DNA from 2 places in the Escherichia sp. MAL-1 genome. Region 1 is predicted to be linked to the other one. Evidence: predicted binding sites of a transcription regulator. Region 1 holds the regulator's gene; the other holds the start of a gene.

What was found. The regulator Fur, encoded in region 1, represses iron uptake genes when iron is present. The targets are predictions, from matches to a motif close to ATAATAATGAGAACNACTATCAA.
Region 2: a site for Fur is predicted at 4,257-4,279, ahead of efeU (iron uptake transporter permease EfeU). Genes of this name have one in related genera too.

What each region holds. Positions count from the first base shown of each region.
Region 1 covers NZ_CM129609.1:3,436,181-3,443,689, reverse strand. The annotation lists gene glnS (glutamine--tRNA ligase) at 1-630, shown strand, start outside; gene chiP (chitoporin ChiP) at 1,207-2,613, shown strand; gene chiQ (ChiQ/YbfN family lipoprotein) at 2,663-2,989, shown strand; gene fur (ferric iron uptake transcriptional regulator) at 3,073-3,519, opposite strand; gene uof (fur leader peptide) at 3,512-3,598, opposite strand; gene fldA (flavodoxin FldA) at 3,808-4,338, opposite strand; gene ybfE (LexA regulated protein) at 4,478-4,771, opposite strand; gene ybfF (esterase) at 4,911-5,675, opposite strand; gene seqA (replication initiation negative regulator SeqA) at 5,860-6,405, shown strand; gene pgm (phosphoglucomutase (alpha-D-glucose-1,6-bisphosphate-dependent)) at 6,431-7,509, shown strand, end outside.
Region 2 covers NZ_CM129609.1:3,042,451-3,049,959, forward strand. The annotation lists gene phoH (phosphate starvation-inducible protein PhoH) at 1-286, opposite strand, end outside; gene efeB (iron uptake transporter deferrochelatase/peroxidase subunit) at 907-2,178, opposite strand; gene efeO (iron uptake system protein EfeO) at 2,184-3,311, opposite strand; gene efeU (iron uptake transporter permease EfeU) at 3,369-4,199, opposite strand; gene putP (sodium/proline symporter PutP) at 4,741-6,249, opposite strand; gene ACU8XX_RS15280 (hypothetical protein) at 6,408-6,617, opposite strand; gene putA (trifunctional transcriptional regulator/proline dehydrogenase/L-glutamate gamma-semialdehyde dehydrogenase) at 6,672-7,509, shown strand, end outside.

The DNA.
Region 1 (7,509 bases):
GTTATCGATCCGGTGAAACTGGTTATCGAAAACTATCAGGGCGAAGGCGAAATGGTTACCATGCCGAACCATCCGAACAAACCGGAAATGGGCAGCCGTCAGGTGCCGTTTAGCGGTGAGATTTGGATTGATCGCGCCGATTTCCGCGAAGAAGCTAACAAGCAGTACAAACGTCTGGTGCTGGGTAAAGAAGTGCGTCTGCGTAATGCTTATGTGATTAAGGCAGAACGCGTCGAGAAAGATGCCGAAGGTAATATCACCACCATCTTCTGTACTTATGACGCCGATACCTTAAGCAAAGATCCGGCAGATGGTCGTAAAGTCAAAGGTGTTATTCACTGGGTGAGCGCGGCACATGCGCTGCCGGTTGAAATCCGTTTGTATGACCGTCTGTTCAGCGTGCCTAACCCAGGTGCTGCGGATGATTTCCTGTCGGTGATTAACCCGGAATCGCTGGTGATCAAACAGGGCTTTGCTGAACCGTCGCTGAAAGATGCGGTTGCGGGTAAAGCATTCCAGTTTGAGCGTGAAGGTTACTTCTGCCTCGATAGCCGCCATTCTACGGCGGAAAAACCGGTATTTAACCGCACCGTTGGGCTGCGTGATACCTGGGCGAAAGTAGGCGAGTAATTTTAAGTTTCGCTATGCCGGATGGGGCGTTTACGTCGCATCCGGCAAGGAACAGACAAACAGTTTCAAACGCTAAATTGCCTGATGCGCTACGCTTATCAGGCCTACATGATCTCTGCAATATATTGAGTTTGCGTGCTTTTGTAGGCCGGATAAGGCGTTCACGCCGCATCCGGCAAGAAACAACAAACAATCCAAAACGCCGCGTTCAGCGGCGTTTTTTCTACTTTTCTTCGCGAATTAATTCCGCTTCGCAATTTATCCATAAAATAAATTTAAAATAACAAAACATAATTAAATAAAATGTAACCGCTTTCATCTTGCTGGAATTTCACGCTTTTATTCTTCTGCAAGCCTTTCAACCGCAAACTTAAGCCTTGTAACAAAAATCATCAAAATATGTGCGGTTGCTCATGTTCTTACATTCTGGTTACAGAAAGAGATTGATAATTCGCGTCGCGAAAAATAGTCTGTTCCTGTAGTCAGCGAGACTTTTCTCAACGCTACTTTTTTAATTTTTATTTTTTCGCTGTTCACCTTTGGTGCAGCAATTTATACGTCAAAGAGGATTAACCCATGCGTACGTTTAGTGGCAAACGTAGTACGCTGGCGCTGGCTATCGCCGGTGTTACAGCAATGTCGGGCTTTATGGCAATGCCGGAGGCTCGCGCCGAAGGATTCATCGACGATTCAACCTTAACCGGCGGTATATATTACTGGCAGCGTGAACGCGACCGTAAAGATGTTACCGACGGCGACAAATACAAAACCAACCTTTCTCACTCCACCTGGAATGCCAACCTCGATTTTCAGTCTGGTTATGCTGCTGATATGTTCGGCCTTGATATTGCCGCGTTTACGGCGATTGAAATGGCGGAAAACGGCGACAGCTCTCACCCGAACGAAATCGCGTTTTCAAAAAGTAATAAAGCCTATGACGAAGACTGGTCCGGCGACAAAAGCGGTATAAGCCTGTATAAAGCAGCGGCCAAATTTAAATACGGTCCGGTTTGGGCGAGGGCAGGTTATATTCAGCCAACCGGTCAGACGCTGTTAGCGCCTCACTGGAGCTTTATGCCGGGTACTTATCAGGGTGCGGAAGCCGGAGCGAATTTTGATTACGGCGATGCCGGTGCGTTGAGTTTCTCCTACATGTGGACCAACGAATACAAAGCGCCGTGGCATCTGGAAATGGATGAGTTTTATCAGAACGATAAAACCACCAAAGTTGATTATCTGCACTCCCTTGGGGCGAAATACGACTTCAAAAATAACTTCGTACTGGAAGCGGCTTTTGGTCAGGCGGAAGGGTATATCGATCAATATTTTGCCAAAGCCAGCTACAAATTTGATATCGCCGGTAGCCCGTTAACCACCAGCTACCAGTTCTACGGTACCCGCGATAAAGTTGACGATCGCAGCGTCAACGACCTTTATGACGGCACCGCCTGGCTGCAGGCGTTGACCTTTGGTTACCGGGCGGCTGACGTAGTGGATTTGCGCCTCGAAGGCACCTGGGTTAAGGCTGACGGTCAGCAGGGATACTTCCTGCAACGTATGACTCCAACCTACGCTTCCTCAAACGGTCGCCTGGATATCTGGTGGGACAACCGTTCTGACTTCAACGCCAACGGCGAAAAAGCAGTCTTCTTCGGTGCGATGTATGACCTGAAAAACTGGAATCTTCCAGGCTTCGCCATCGGCGCTTCCTACGTTTACGCATGGGATGCTAAACCTGCGACCTGGCAGAGCAATCCGGATGCGTACTACGACAAAAACCGGACTATTGAAGAGTCTGCATACAGCCTGGATGCGGTCTATACCATTCAGGACGGTCGCGCCAAAGGCACGATGTTCAAACTGCACTTCACCGAATACGACAACCACTCCGACATCCCAAGCTGGGGCGGTGGTTACGGCAACATCTTCCAGGATGAGCGTGACGTAAAATTTATGGTAATCGCACCATTCACCATCTTCTGATGCCCGACGCGGCAGGTTTTGTGCCTGCCGCACGTTTGAGGAATTTGCTATGAAAAAACTGATTCTCATCGCCATGATGGCATCGGGGCTGGTAGCTTGTGCGCAATCAACCGCACCACAGGAAGACAGCCGTCTGAAAGAGGCATACAGCGCCTGTATCAACACCGCGCAAGGTTCGCCGGAAAAAATTGAAGCCTGCCAGAGCGTGTTAAACGTGCTGAAGAAAGAGAAACAACATCAGCAGTTTGCCGACCAGGAAAGTGTCCGCGTACTGGATTATCAGCAGTGTCTGCGTGCAACGCAAACCGGAAATGATCAGGCGGTGAAAGCCGATTGTGATAAGGTCTGGCAGGAAATTCGCAGTAATAACAAATAAGTGAGAGCTGTAACTCTCGCTTTTCTTATTTCCCTTGCATAAAAAAGCCAACCCGCAGGTTGGCTTTTCTCGTTCAGGCTGGCTTATTTGCCTTCGTGCGCGTGCTCATCTTCGCGGCAATCGCCTTCGGCACAGTGACCGTAAAGATAGAGACTGTGGTTAGTCAGGCGAATGCCATGTTTTGCGGCAATTTCACGCTGACGCGCTTCGATGGAATCATCACTAAATTCGATAACCTTGCCGCAGTCGAGGCAGATCAGGTGATCGTGGTGATGTTGCTGTGTCAGTTCAAATACGGATTTACCGCCTTCAAAATTGTGGCGGGTGACGATACCAGCGTCGTCAAACTGGTTCAGTACGCGATATACCGTAGCCAGACCAATTTCTTCACCCATATCGATCAGACGTTTGTATAAATCTTCCGCACTGACGTGATGGTTGTCCGGCTCCTGAAGAACTTCCAGGATTTTTAAACGAGGAAGCGTTACTTTCAGGCCAGCTTTCTTTAGGGCGGTATTGTTATCAGTCATGCGGAATCTGTCCTGTTACTAAGCGGTTCACTTCATTAGAAGAAGTGACAGAATTTGCTCTTGAGATAATGCGTATCATTATAGAATTGCCACGCCTAAATGAAAACCACAAGTCCCTGGCAAATATTGTTAATAAAAACGTGGCATAGCTTACATTTACAACGGCAAGGCCACTTGAACACCGGGACATTGTACAGGTACAACAGCAAAAGTTACAAATTTGTAGCAATTATTTTGATTGGCATTATCTATTAATACGGCGTAGACATGAGTCTACGCCGCATCACATCAGGCATTGAGAATTTCGTCGAGATGCAACTCTTCAGAAATCTGTTTAACCCATTTTTCTACACGTTCAGCGGTCAGTTCCGGCTGACGGTCTTCGTCGATAGCCAGACCGACAAAGTGGTCGTCATCTGCCAGACCTTTTGATGCTTCGAAATGATAGCCCGCAGTTGGCCAGTGACCAACGATGGTTGCACCGCGCGGTTGAATGATGTCGCGGATGGTGCCCAATGCGTCGCAGAAATATTCGGCGTAATCTTCCTGGTCACCACAACCAAACAGCGCAACCAGTTTGCCATTGAAATCAATCTCTTCGAGAGTCGGGAAGAAGTCATCCCAGTCACACTGCGCTTCGCCGTAATACCAGGTTGGGATGCCCAGCAGCAGAATGTCATAAGCTTCCAGATCTTCTTTGCTGCTTTTTGCAATGTCATGGACATCGGCAACGTCTTTACCAAGCTGTTTTTGAATCATTTTTGCGATATTTTCGGTATTACCGGTGTCGCTGCCGAAAAAGATGCCAGTGATAGCCATGAGTGAAATAACCTCTTGAAACTTATTGAAATGGGGGTGGAAAATTGCCCACGGATAAAGGCAATCATAGCAGAACAGGCAGTCTTGCGGAATCAGCAAACGAGCAGGACTGCACACTGTGCTACATGAAAGTGGAAATTTAAACGATGCCCTGACTACGCAGCGCCGCCAGTTGCTGCATTAACATCTCTTCGATCAGTTCGCTACGGCTCATATTGCGCGATTCCGCCAGCTCGTTCAGCGCCTCGACAGCTTCCGCGTTCAGCTTCAGTTCGACACGCTTAAGGCCACGTACTTTGTCGCGTTTTAGTTGGTTGCGTTTATTAATACGCAGCTGTTCATCGCGCGAAAGCGGATTAGTTTTCGGTCGTCCCGGTCGACGCTCGTGCGCGAACAGATCTAATGTCGTACGGTCCGTTTGTTCTTTGGCCATGATCTTGGTGACTTCGGGGGAAACAATCAGCCAGGCCTCTGCCCGGATGGATAGCGCGCCATAATACATCAGCGCGATGAGTCACGCCAACGCCCACGCGCGGAAAGCGACGCGGACGCTGGGTTTTTAATCAGTTGCGTTAATCATTGAGATAGCGACGGATAGCGCGTAATACCGCATCTGGTTTTTCAGCATGGACCCAGTGACCCGCGCCTGCAATGACATGCGCCCGTGCCTGTGGAAATTGTGCCAGTAAATCATCACGGTACTGCTCGCTAACATACGGAGAATTACCACCAGGGATAAACAGGGCAGGGTGATCCCATGCCGGGATTTTCTCCCAACCCACAATATGCGGATACTGATCCCACAATACCGGCACGTTAAAGCGCCACTCCCCGTCAACAAAAGATTTCAACAGAAACTGAATCACCCCTTCTTCATTAAGATGCTGGCGCATTATTGCTGCTGCTTGCTGGCGAGTTTGTGCGTCCGATTCACTGACCGCGTTGATAGCTGCGAAAATCTCATCATGACGGCGTACGTGATAGTCGACCGGTGCGATATCGATCGCCACCAGTTTATCGATGCGATCGGGGGCCAGTGCAGTAAGTGCCATTACCGCTTTACCGCCCATGGAGTGACCGATAAATGTTGCTTTGTCGATCTGCAGTGCATCCAGGGTATCAACAAGATCCTGCGCCATCGCCGGGTAATTCATTACCGGCTCTCTCGGTGAAAGACCGTGGTTACGCATATCAACCTGGATGATATTGTGATCGTTTACCAGATCGCGAGCCAGTACGCCAAGGTTGTCGAGGCTACCAAACAGACCATGGACAAGAACGATGGGAGAATTATTGTGCTGGTTTTGTGCAGTTTGCGCGCGGATATTCAATTTCATGGCAAAGTTCTTTTTTTCGCGTTGTCGGGTTAGGGTATTATGTTGACCATTGTGCCACAGGGCTGCAACAAATAAGGTTTATTCCGAGTTTTTCTGCAAGCCAGGCTTGACGCTATCCGCTGCCGGGATTTATTCATATACTCCTGGCGACTTGTATTCAGCTAAGACACTGCACTGGATTAAGATGAAAACGATTGAAGTTGATGATGAACTCTACAGCTATATTGCCAGCCACACTAAGCATATCGGCGAGAGCGCATCCGACATTTTACGGCGTATGTTGAAATTTTCCGCCGCATCACAGCCTGCTGCTCCGGTGACGAAAGAGGTTCGCGTTGCGTCACCTGCTATCGTCGAAGCGAAGCCGGTCAAAACGATTAAAGACAAGGTTCGCGCAATGCGTGAACTTCTGCTTTCGGACGAATACGCAGAGCAAAAGCGAGCGGTCAATCGCTTTATGCTGCTGTTGTCTACACTATATTCTCTTGACGCCCAGGCGTTTGCCGAAGCAACGGAATCGTTGCACGGTCGTACACGCGTTTACTTTGCGGCAGATGAACAAACGCTGCTGAAAAATGGTAATCAGACCAAGCCGAAACATGTGCCAGGCACGCCGTATTGGGTGATCACCAACACCAACACCGGCCGTAAATGCAGCATGATCGAACACATCATGCAGTCGATGCAATTCCCGGCGGAATTGATTGAGAAGGTTTGCGGAACTATCTAAAACGTTGCAGACAAAGGACAAAGCAATGGCAATCCACAATCGTGCAGGCCAACCTGCACAACAGAGTGATTTGATTAACGTCGCCCAACTGACGGCGCAATATTATGTACTGAAACCAGAAGCAGGGAATGCGGAGCACGCGGTGAAATTCGGTACTTCCGGTCACCGTGGCAGTGCAGCGCGCCACAGCTTTAACGAGCCGCACATTCTGGCGATCGCTCAGGCAATTGCTGAAGAACGTGCGAAAAACGGTATCACTGGCCCTTGCTATGTGGGTAAAGATACTCACGCCCTGTCCGAACCTGCATTTATTTCCGTTCTGGAAGTGCTGGCAGCGAACGGCGTAGATGTTATTGTGCAGGAAAACAATGGCTTCACCCCGACGCCTGCCGTTTCCAATGCCATCCTGGTTCACAATAAAAAAGGTGGCCCGCTGGCAGACGGTATCGTTATTACACCGTCCCATAACCCGCCGGAAGATGGTGGTATCAAGTACAATCCGCCAAATGGTGGCCCGGCTGATACCAACGTCACTAAAGTGGTGGAAGATCGTGCCAACGCACTGCTGGCCGATGGCCTGAAAGGCGTGAAGCGTATCTCCCTCGACGAAGCGATGGCATCCGGTCATGTGAAAGAGCAGGATCTGGTGCAGCCGTTCGTGGAAGGGCTGGCCGATATCGTTGATATGGCGGCGATTCAGAAAGCGGGCCTGACGCTTGGCGTTGATCCGCTGGGCGGTTCCGGTATCGAATACTGGAAGCGCATTGGCGAGTATTACAACCTCAACCTGACTATCGTTAACGATCAGGTCGATCAAACCTTCCGCTTTATGCACCTTGATAAAGACGGCGCGATCCGTATGGACTGCTCCTCCGAGTGTGCGATGGCGGGCCTGCTGGCACTGCGTGATAAGTTCGATCTGGCGTTTGCTAACGACCCGGATTATGACCGTCACGGTATCGTCACTCCGGCAGGTTTGATGAATCCGAACCACTACCTGGCGGTGGCGATCAATTACCTGTTCCAGCATCGTCCGCAGTGGGGCAAAGATGTTGCCGTTGGTAAAACGCTGGTTTCTTCTGCGATGATCGACCGTGTGGTCAA
Region 2 (7,509 bases), 390 kb from region 1:
CCGCTTTTGCTGCGCTGATCCAGGTTTTTCCGCACCCGGCTTCGCCCGTGGCGAATATCAGCTGCTTACTCTCAATAGCCTTCAGATAGTGCAATTGCGCTTCATTTCGCGCGAGGATGGGCGAAGTATCGCGACTGTCGCGGGCCATACCAATGGCTTCTACGCCGCCCATCTGCACAAGCGAGGTGACCGATTCTTCTTCACGCTGCTTATGGCTGCGCGAATCCCGTCTCAGCACACGTTTTGCCTCGCGACGAGCTTTGATCACTGCTTTTTGTCTTCCCATGGAGAGCACCTTGAGTTGTTTGTATTCATCACACGCGCCGTTGGCAGCGCGATTATGCGCACGAACATCAGAGGGTTGGCTTCCTTGTAAGCCATAGTTTGCTTTTGGATAAAATGCCGAAAAACGGCTACGCGCACCGTTTACGGCGTCGGTAACACATGAAAAGAAAGGATGAGGTTGAAAATGCAAAGTGACGAGATGACTACCGGAGGAGAAAACTCCGCGAGTGGTGGCGCGTTGATTATCTAAAACATGTCCAGTACAGGACGTTACCATCCGCGATCTCCATAGTGACTGACTATCACTGCCGGGAACTTCCGCTGCTACTTAATAAGTACAACAGATCTCGCATTTATTGCAACAATATCTTTACTTATATTTAACTATAAAACACCATTTCAGTGACATTAGTTTCTACTGGAAAGATGACAGAGTGATGACAGTGATGAAAAAAGCTGTGTGCTTTCAGCAGGATTTGCATCAGGCATCAGTGCACGATCGCCGGATGCGGCGTGAACGCCTTATCCAGCCTACCAAACCCGCACTGATTGTAGGCATGATAAGACGCGCAAGCGTCGCATCAGGCATCTGCGCACAAATGCCTTATCCGCCTAAAAACATTAAACCCGCAATAACGCGCTTCCGAAATAATCGTTCGCGTCCTTCACCCCCGGCAGCGCAAAAAAATAACCGCCGCCGATAGGTTTAACGTATTCCTCCAGCGCTTCGCCATTGAGCCTTTTTTGTACTGTCAGGAAGCCTTTTTCCAGATCGTGTTGGTAGCAGACAAACAGCAACCCCATATCCAGTTGCCCGGAGTTGGTGACGCCCAGTGAATAACTGTAGCCACGACGCAGCATCAGGCTGGACTCACTCTCCGCCGTGCGGGGATTCGCCAGCCGGATATGGCTGTCCAGCGCGATCACCTTCCCTTCCGGGTCGCTGGCGTAATCAGGCACATCATGCTCATGCTGCATTCCCAGCGGCGCACCGGTTTGCTTATCACGGCCAAAAATCGTCTGCTGTTCTTTCAGCGGCGTTCTGTCCCAAAATTCCACTCGAAACTGAATCAAGCGTACTGCCTGATAGCTGCCACCGATTGTCCACGCAGGCTCCTGCTGATCTGCCGTTACCCACACCACTTTTTGCATCAACTTATCATTCTGGCTATCGGGATTGGCAGTGCCGTCTTTGAAACCCAGCAAATTAATCGGCGTCTCTTTGCCTTTACTACGCGCCGCGTGATCGGAAATAAACCCTTCCCGCTTCCAGCGCACACTGAGCAAATCCGGCGTGTGTTTGATGATATCGCGCAGCGCATGGATAACCGTGTCCTGGGTGTTGGCGCAAATCTGTAGCAACACATCACCATGACATAACGCCGCATCCAGCGAGTCGTTGGGGAAACGCGTCATCTTCTGCAGCTTTTTTGGCATCTGTGGCGCAAGGCCAAAGCGCTCATCAAACAATGAGTGACCCACCGATAACGTGATGGTGAGATTATCGGGCGCAATGTAGCCGCCAAGAATGCCGGAATCGAGTGGTGGCAGGCGCGGATTTGGCGTTTCTGGTGCTGCTCCGCCCTGAGTCAGAAAAGCAAAACGCTGAGTCAACAAGCGAAACAACCGCTCAAGATCGGCTTTATCGCTGGCAAGCACATCAAACGCCACCAGCATCATTGCGGCCTGTTGTGGCGTCAGGATCCCTGCCTGATGCTCACCATAAAACGGCTGTTTCTCATTGCGAGCATCCGGTGAAAGCGTACCCGGCGCACTTTGCGTTTTTTGTGCATGAGCGACCGGACAACTTCCCGCCAGCGCCAGTGCACCTATCACTTTCAGTAAACGTCGGCGTGACGGTTCATTCACGCCGTTTTCATCTTTATACTGCATAACGCTTAATCCAGTCCCAGCACACCGCGAAGTTGCGCCAGATCTTCCGCCAGCGCAGTAATCGGTCCTTTCAGTGCATTCCGGTCGGCATCGGTCAATTTGTCGTAGGTTTCAAAACCGTCTTTAGTACGGTATTTCGCCAGAATGGTATCGACCTTTTTAAAGTTGGCATCGACTTTTGCCAGCAGTTCCGGGTTGGCTTTTTGCAGTTGTGGACGCAGCAAATCGACAATTTTCTGCGAGCCTTCAACGTTAGCCTGGAAATCCCACAGATCGGTGTGGCTGTAGCGATCTTCTTCACCGCTAATTTTGCTGGCTGCCACTTCCTCAATCAGTCCGGCTGCGCCGCCGACCACTTTTGAAGGTGGGAAAGCCAGTTCACTGATGCGTTTTTGCAAATCGACCACATCGGTATAAAGCTGCTCAGCGTACTGATCCATCCCTTTGGTGGTGTTGTCGCCAAACAATGCTTTTTCCAGACGGTGGAAACCAGTGAATTTTGGGTCGGCGGCTTTTTGCTCGTAATCATCTTCACGGGCGTCAATGCTGCCATCCAGATCGGAGAACAGTTCAGCAATCGGTTCAATACGCTCATAGTGCTGGCGCGTCGGTGCATACAGTGCTTTCGCTTTTTCGATATCGCCTGCTTTAATCGCGTCGGTAAAGGCTTTGGTGTCGGTCACCAGCTGCGTGGTTTCCGCCATGACATACGCTTTATATGCAGTAATTGCACCACCAAGACTTAACAGCGCATCACTTTGCGCCGCATCCGCCGTTGCCTCACCTTTGACGATCAACTTCCCTTTCGGGTTAGTCAGCAGACCGCAGGTCATATCGTATTCGCCAGGCTGTAAATTCGCCGTCATTTTCTGGCTAAAGCCAGGGGCGATATTTTCCCGCTCTTCCACCACCATCACGCCTTTGAGGATCTCCCACTCCAGCGCCTTCTGGCTGTGGTTCTGAATAATGAACTGTGTTTTCCCGGCGTTAACCGTAATGGTCATCGGTTCGCACTGCTTATCCGTCACGGTCACTTTGACCTGCGGCACATCAGCGGCGTTAGCCATAAAAGCAGAAGAAAACAGCGCAGCCACGCTCAACTGCAATGCGTTACGGCGGAAGTTAATGGTCATAACGAGACTATCCCTTTAAAGTATGTTGTAACTAAGCAAGAGTTTGCGTCGTATTTGTTACGCGGAGCGAGACGCTGTCGCCCCTGCGCGTGGTGGCAGAGCAAATGCCACCAGCGCCGGGATGAGATAAATAAACCAGACGGCGACTTCGCTGACGCTCGGCGCTTCCTGATAGCCAAAAATCCCTTCCATCAGCGTGCCAAACAGCGAGTGAGTTGAGAGCACCGCACTCATATCGAAGGCGATTTCCTGAAAGTGGTTCCACAATCCGGCTTCATGAAATGCGCGAATGGCACCAGCTGCCAGCCCTGCGGCGACGAAGAGAATAAACAGGCTGGTCCATTTAAAAAATGCACCAAGATTGAGGCGAATACCGCCCCAGTAGAGCAGGAAGCCTAGCACCACGGCAGTAGCAAGACCGAGCATTGCACCCAGCGGCGGCCAGATCCCGACATCTTGTTGAAATGCCGCCAGCAGGAAAAAGACCGACTCCAGCCCTTCCCTTGCAACGGCAAAAAAGACCATCATCACCAGCGCCCAGCCATGATGATTTCCACGCTGCAATGCGCTATCGACTGCCTGTTCCAGTTGCACTTTGACGTTGCGCGACACTTTGCGCATCCAGAAAACCATCCAGGTAAGGATCACCACGGCGATCACCGCCACGATACCTTCAAACAGTTCCTGTTCTTTTTGCGGAAATTCGCCGGTGGTTTCGTTAATGAAGATACCCAAGCCCAGGCACAACGCAGCGGCAAGCAACACGCCAATCCACATCACACCAATCCATCGGCCTCGCTGGGTACGCTTAAGATAGCTGGCAATCAAACTGACAATCAGCGCGGCTTCAAGTCCTTCGCGCAACATAATGAGAAACGGAACAAACATGCCACCCACCCTTAAACGTTTTTCTGAGTCAATCTATGCAAAGAAAAGTAAATCGCAGTGATAGCGATTATCATTACGGTAAAGAAAAATACAAGCGGAATGTTTATAAAATGATGTTGAAATGTAAACAAAGAGAGGTAATGCCAGGGGATATAAACGATTATTCCAGGTACAAAGATGGGATTGTTTACAACGAGCCATGTGTTCTTGCCGGATGCCGCGTAAACGCCGTATCCAGCCGACAAAACTGTCCAGACTCAATGCATCAGAGCTTCCATGTAAAACTGATAAGCGGGTGTATCAAGCAATTTCGTCCATCCGCGATTATCAAATCTAACTTTTTGCCCGGAACATAATAACAGCTCGGGTGTTGGTGGCGTCAAAATCGCTCAAGCGTTCCCCGAAGGCCGGGACAGCAGGGGGCGGCGGCGATTGGCCGCCCCCTGCGCGCTCCCTGCACCATTCAATTTATATGGCGAGGCACATTAAGGGAGCGCAACCCGCTGCTGAAGCCAAACAAAACCGCCGCAGGCTAAGTCCCTTAGCTTTCCTGCAACCGTGACGGCGGAGCCGAATGATAGTGCGCATCGGCCTCGGCAAAGCGTTTTTGCATCGCCGCTGACGGCGCTTTACCCAGCAAACTAAACACTACAATCCCAATACTGCTGAAGATAAAGCCCGGAATAATTTCGTACAGTCCCAGCCAGCCGAACTGTTTCCAGACGATAACCGTCAGCGCCCCGATGATCATCCCCGCCAGCGCACCGTTGCGCGTCATGCGTGACCACATCACCGAGAACAGCACCACCGGACCAAACGCCGCGCCAAAGCCTGCCCACGCATAGCTCACTAGCCCCAGCACACGGTTTTCCGGGTTTGCCGCCAGCGCAATGGCCACCAGCGCCACCACCAGCACCATCACACGACCTACCCACACCAGCTCTTTCTGGCTGGCATGTTTACGCAGAAACGCTTTGTATAAATCTTCGGTAATCGCACTGGAGCACACCAGCAGCTGGCAACTTAAGGTTGACATTACCGCCGCCAGAATTGCCGACAGCAGAATCCCGGCAATCCACGGGTTAAACAGAATTTGCGCCAGTTCGATAAACACGCGCTCAGCATTCTGGTTTACCGCACCTGCTACCGCCGGGTGCTCATTAAAGTAAGCAATACCAAAGAAGCCGACAGCTACCGCCCCTGCCAGGCAGAGGATCATCCAGGTCATACTGATACGACGCGCATGGACAATGCTGTGGTGAGAGTCTGCCGCCATAAAACGCGCCAGGATGTGCGGTTGCCCGAAGTAACCCAGCCCCCACCCCATCAGTGAGATAATGGCGACAAAGTTCAGCCCTTTGAGCATATCAACGTTTTCGATGCTCTTTTGTTTGATCACTTCCAGCGAGTCACCAAAGCCACCGACACTGATAATGACGATAACCGGCGTCAGGATCAGGGCAAAAATCATCAGGCTGGCCTGTACAGTGTCAGTCCAGCTCACCGCGAGGAAACCGCCAATAAAGGTGTAAAGGATCGTCGCCGCAGCTCCCGCCCACAGAGCCGTTTCGTAGCTCATGCCAAAGGTACTTTCAAACAGACGCGCGCCTGCCACAATGCCCGAAGCGCAATAAATGGTGAAGAACAGCAAAATCACCAGCGCGGAGATAATGCGCAAAATGCGGCTTTTATCTTCAAAGCGCCCGGTGAAATAATCCGGCAATGTTAAGGCGTTATTGTTGTATTCGGTATGCACACGCAACCGCCCCGCCACCAGCTTCCAGTTGATCCACGCGCCTAATGTCAGGCCAATGGCGATCCAACTTTCGGAAATCCCGGAAAGAAAAACCGCGCCCGGCAACCCCATTAACAGCCAGCCGCTCATATCCGACGCACCCGCCGATAATGCCGTCACGAATGGCCCAAGGCTACGACCGCCCAGAATATAGTCGTCAAAGTTTTTCGTTGATCGCCAGGCGATAAACCCAATCAATATCATGCCAAAGATATAGACACAAAATGTCACCAACATCGGTGTGCTAATAGCCATCTAAAGTCTCCAAAAAATTATTATCGGCAATGTCGAAACTTGCCGTTATATCTGCCACCGGAACGGGGTAACAGAGTTTATGTTTTACCAGGGCGACCGTATCCTGCCGGAAGCGCTGGTTATTCACAATCGATTTAACACACCATTTACATTAAATTTTAGTGCTCAGCGACACTATTTTTCATCAGGTTGCACTCTCTCACATTTTTTGCGGTTGCACCTTTCAAAAATGTTAACTGCCGCAGAGAAAAAGTCTGAGTTATTTTTTTAATCCCTGTCATATCGATTTCTTTTATTAACATTTCATTCATTTTTAAGCTTGCTACGCATGTCACATTTAACATGGTTGCACAAAGTTGCAACATCATGGATATTTCACGATAACGTTAAGTTGCACCTTTCAGAACAACAGGAGTAATGGCATGGGAACCACCACCATGGGGGTTAAGCTGGACGACGCGACGCGTGAGCGTATTAAGTCTGCCGCGACACGTATCGATCGCACGCCACACTGGTTAATTAAGCAGGCGATTTTTTCTTATCTCGAACAACTGGAAAACAGCGATACTCTGCCGGAGCTACCTGCGCTGCTTTCTGGCGCTGCCAATGAGAGCGATGAAGCACCGACTCCGGCAGAGGAACCACACCAACCATTCCTCGACTTTGCCGAGCAAATTTTGCCCCAGTCGGTTTCCCGCGCCGCGATCACAGCGGCCTATCGCCGCCCGGAAACCGAAGCGGTTTCTATGCTGCTGGAACAAGCCCGCCTGCCGCAGCCAGTTGCTGAACAGGCGCACAAACTGGCGTATCAACTGGCCGATAAACTGCGTAATCAAAAAAACGCCAGTGGTCGCGCAGGTATGGTTCAGGGGTTATTGCAGGAGTTTTCGTTGTCATCGCAGGAAGGCGTGGCGCTGATGTGTCTGGCGGAAGCGTTGTTGCGTATTCCCGACAAAGCCACCCGTGATGCGTTAATTCGCGACAAAATCAGCAACGGTAACTGGCAGTCACACATTGGTCGTAGCCCGTCACTGTTTGTTAATGCCGCCACCTGGGGGCTGCTGTTTACTGGCAAACTGGTTTCCACCCATAACGAAGCCAGCCTCTCCCGCTCGCTGAACCGCATTATCGGTAAAAGCGGTGAACCGCTGATCCGCAAAGGTGTGGATATGGCGATGCGCCTGATGGGCGAGCAGTTCGTCACTGGCGAAACCATCGCGGAAGCGTTAGCCAATGCCCGCAAGCTGGAAGAGAAAGGTT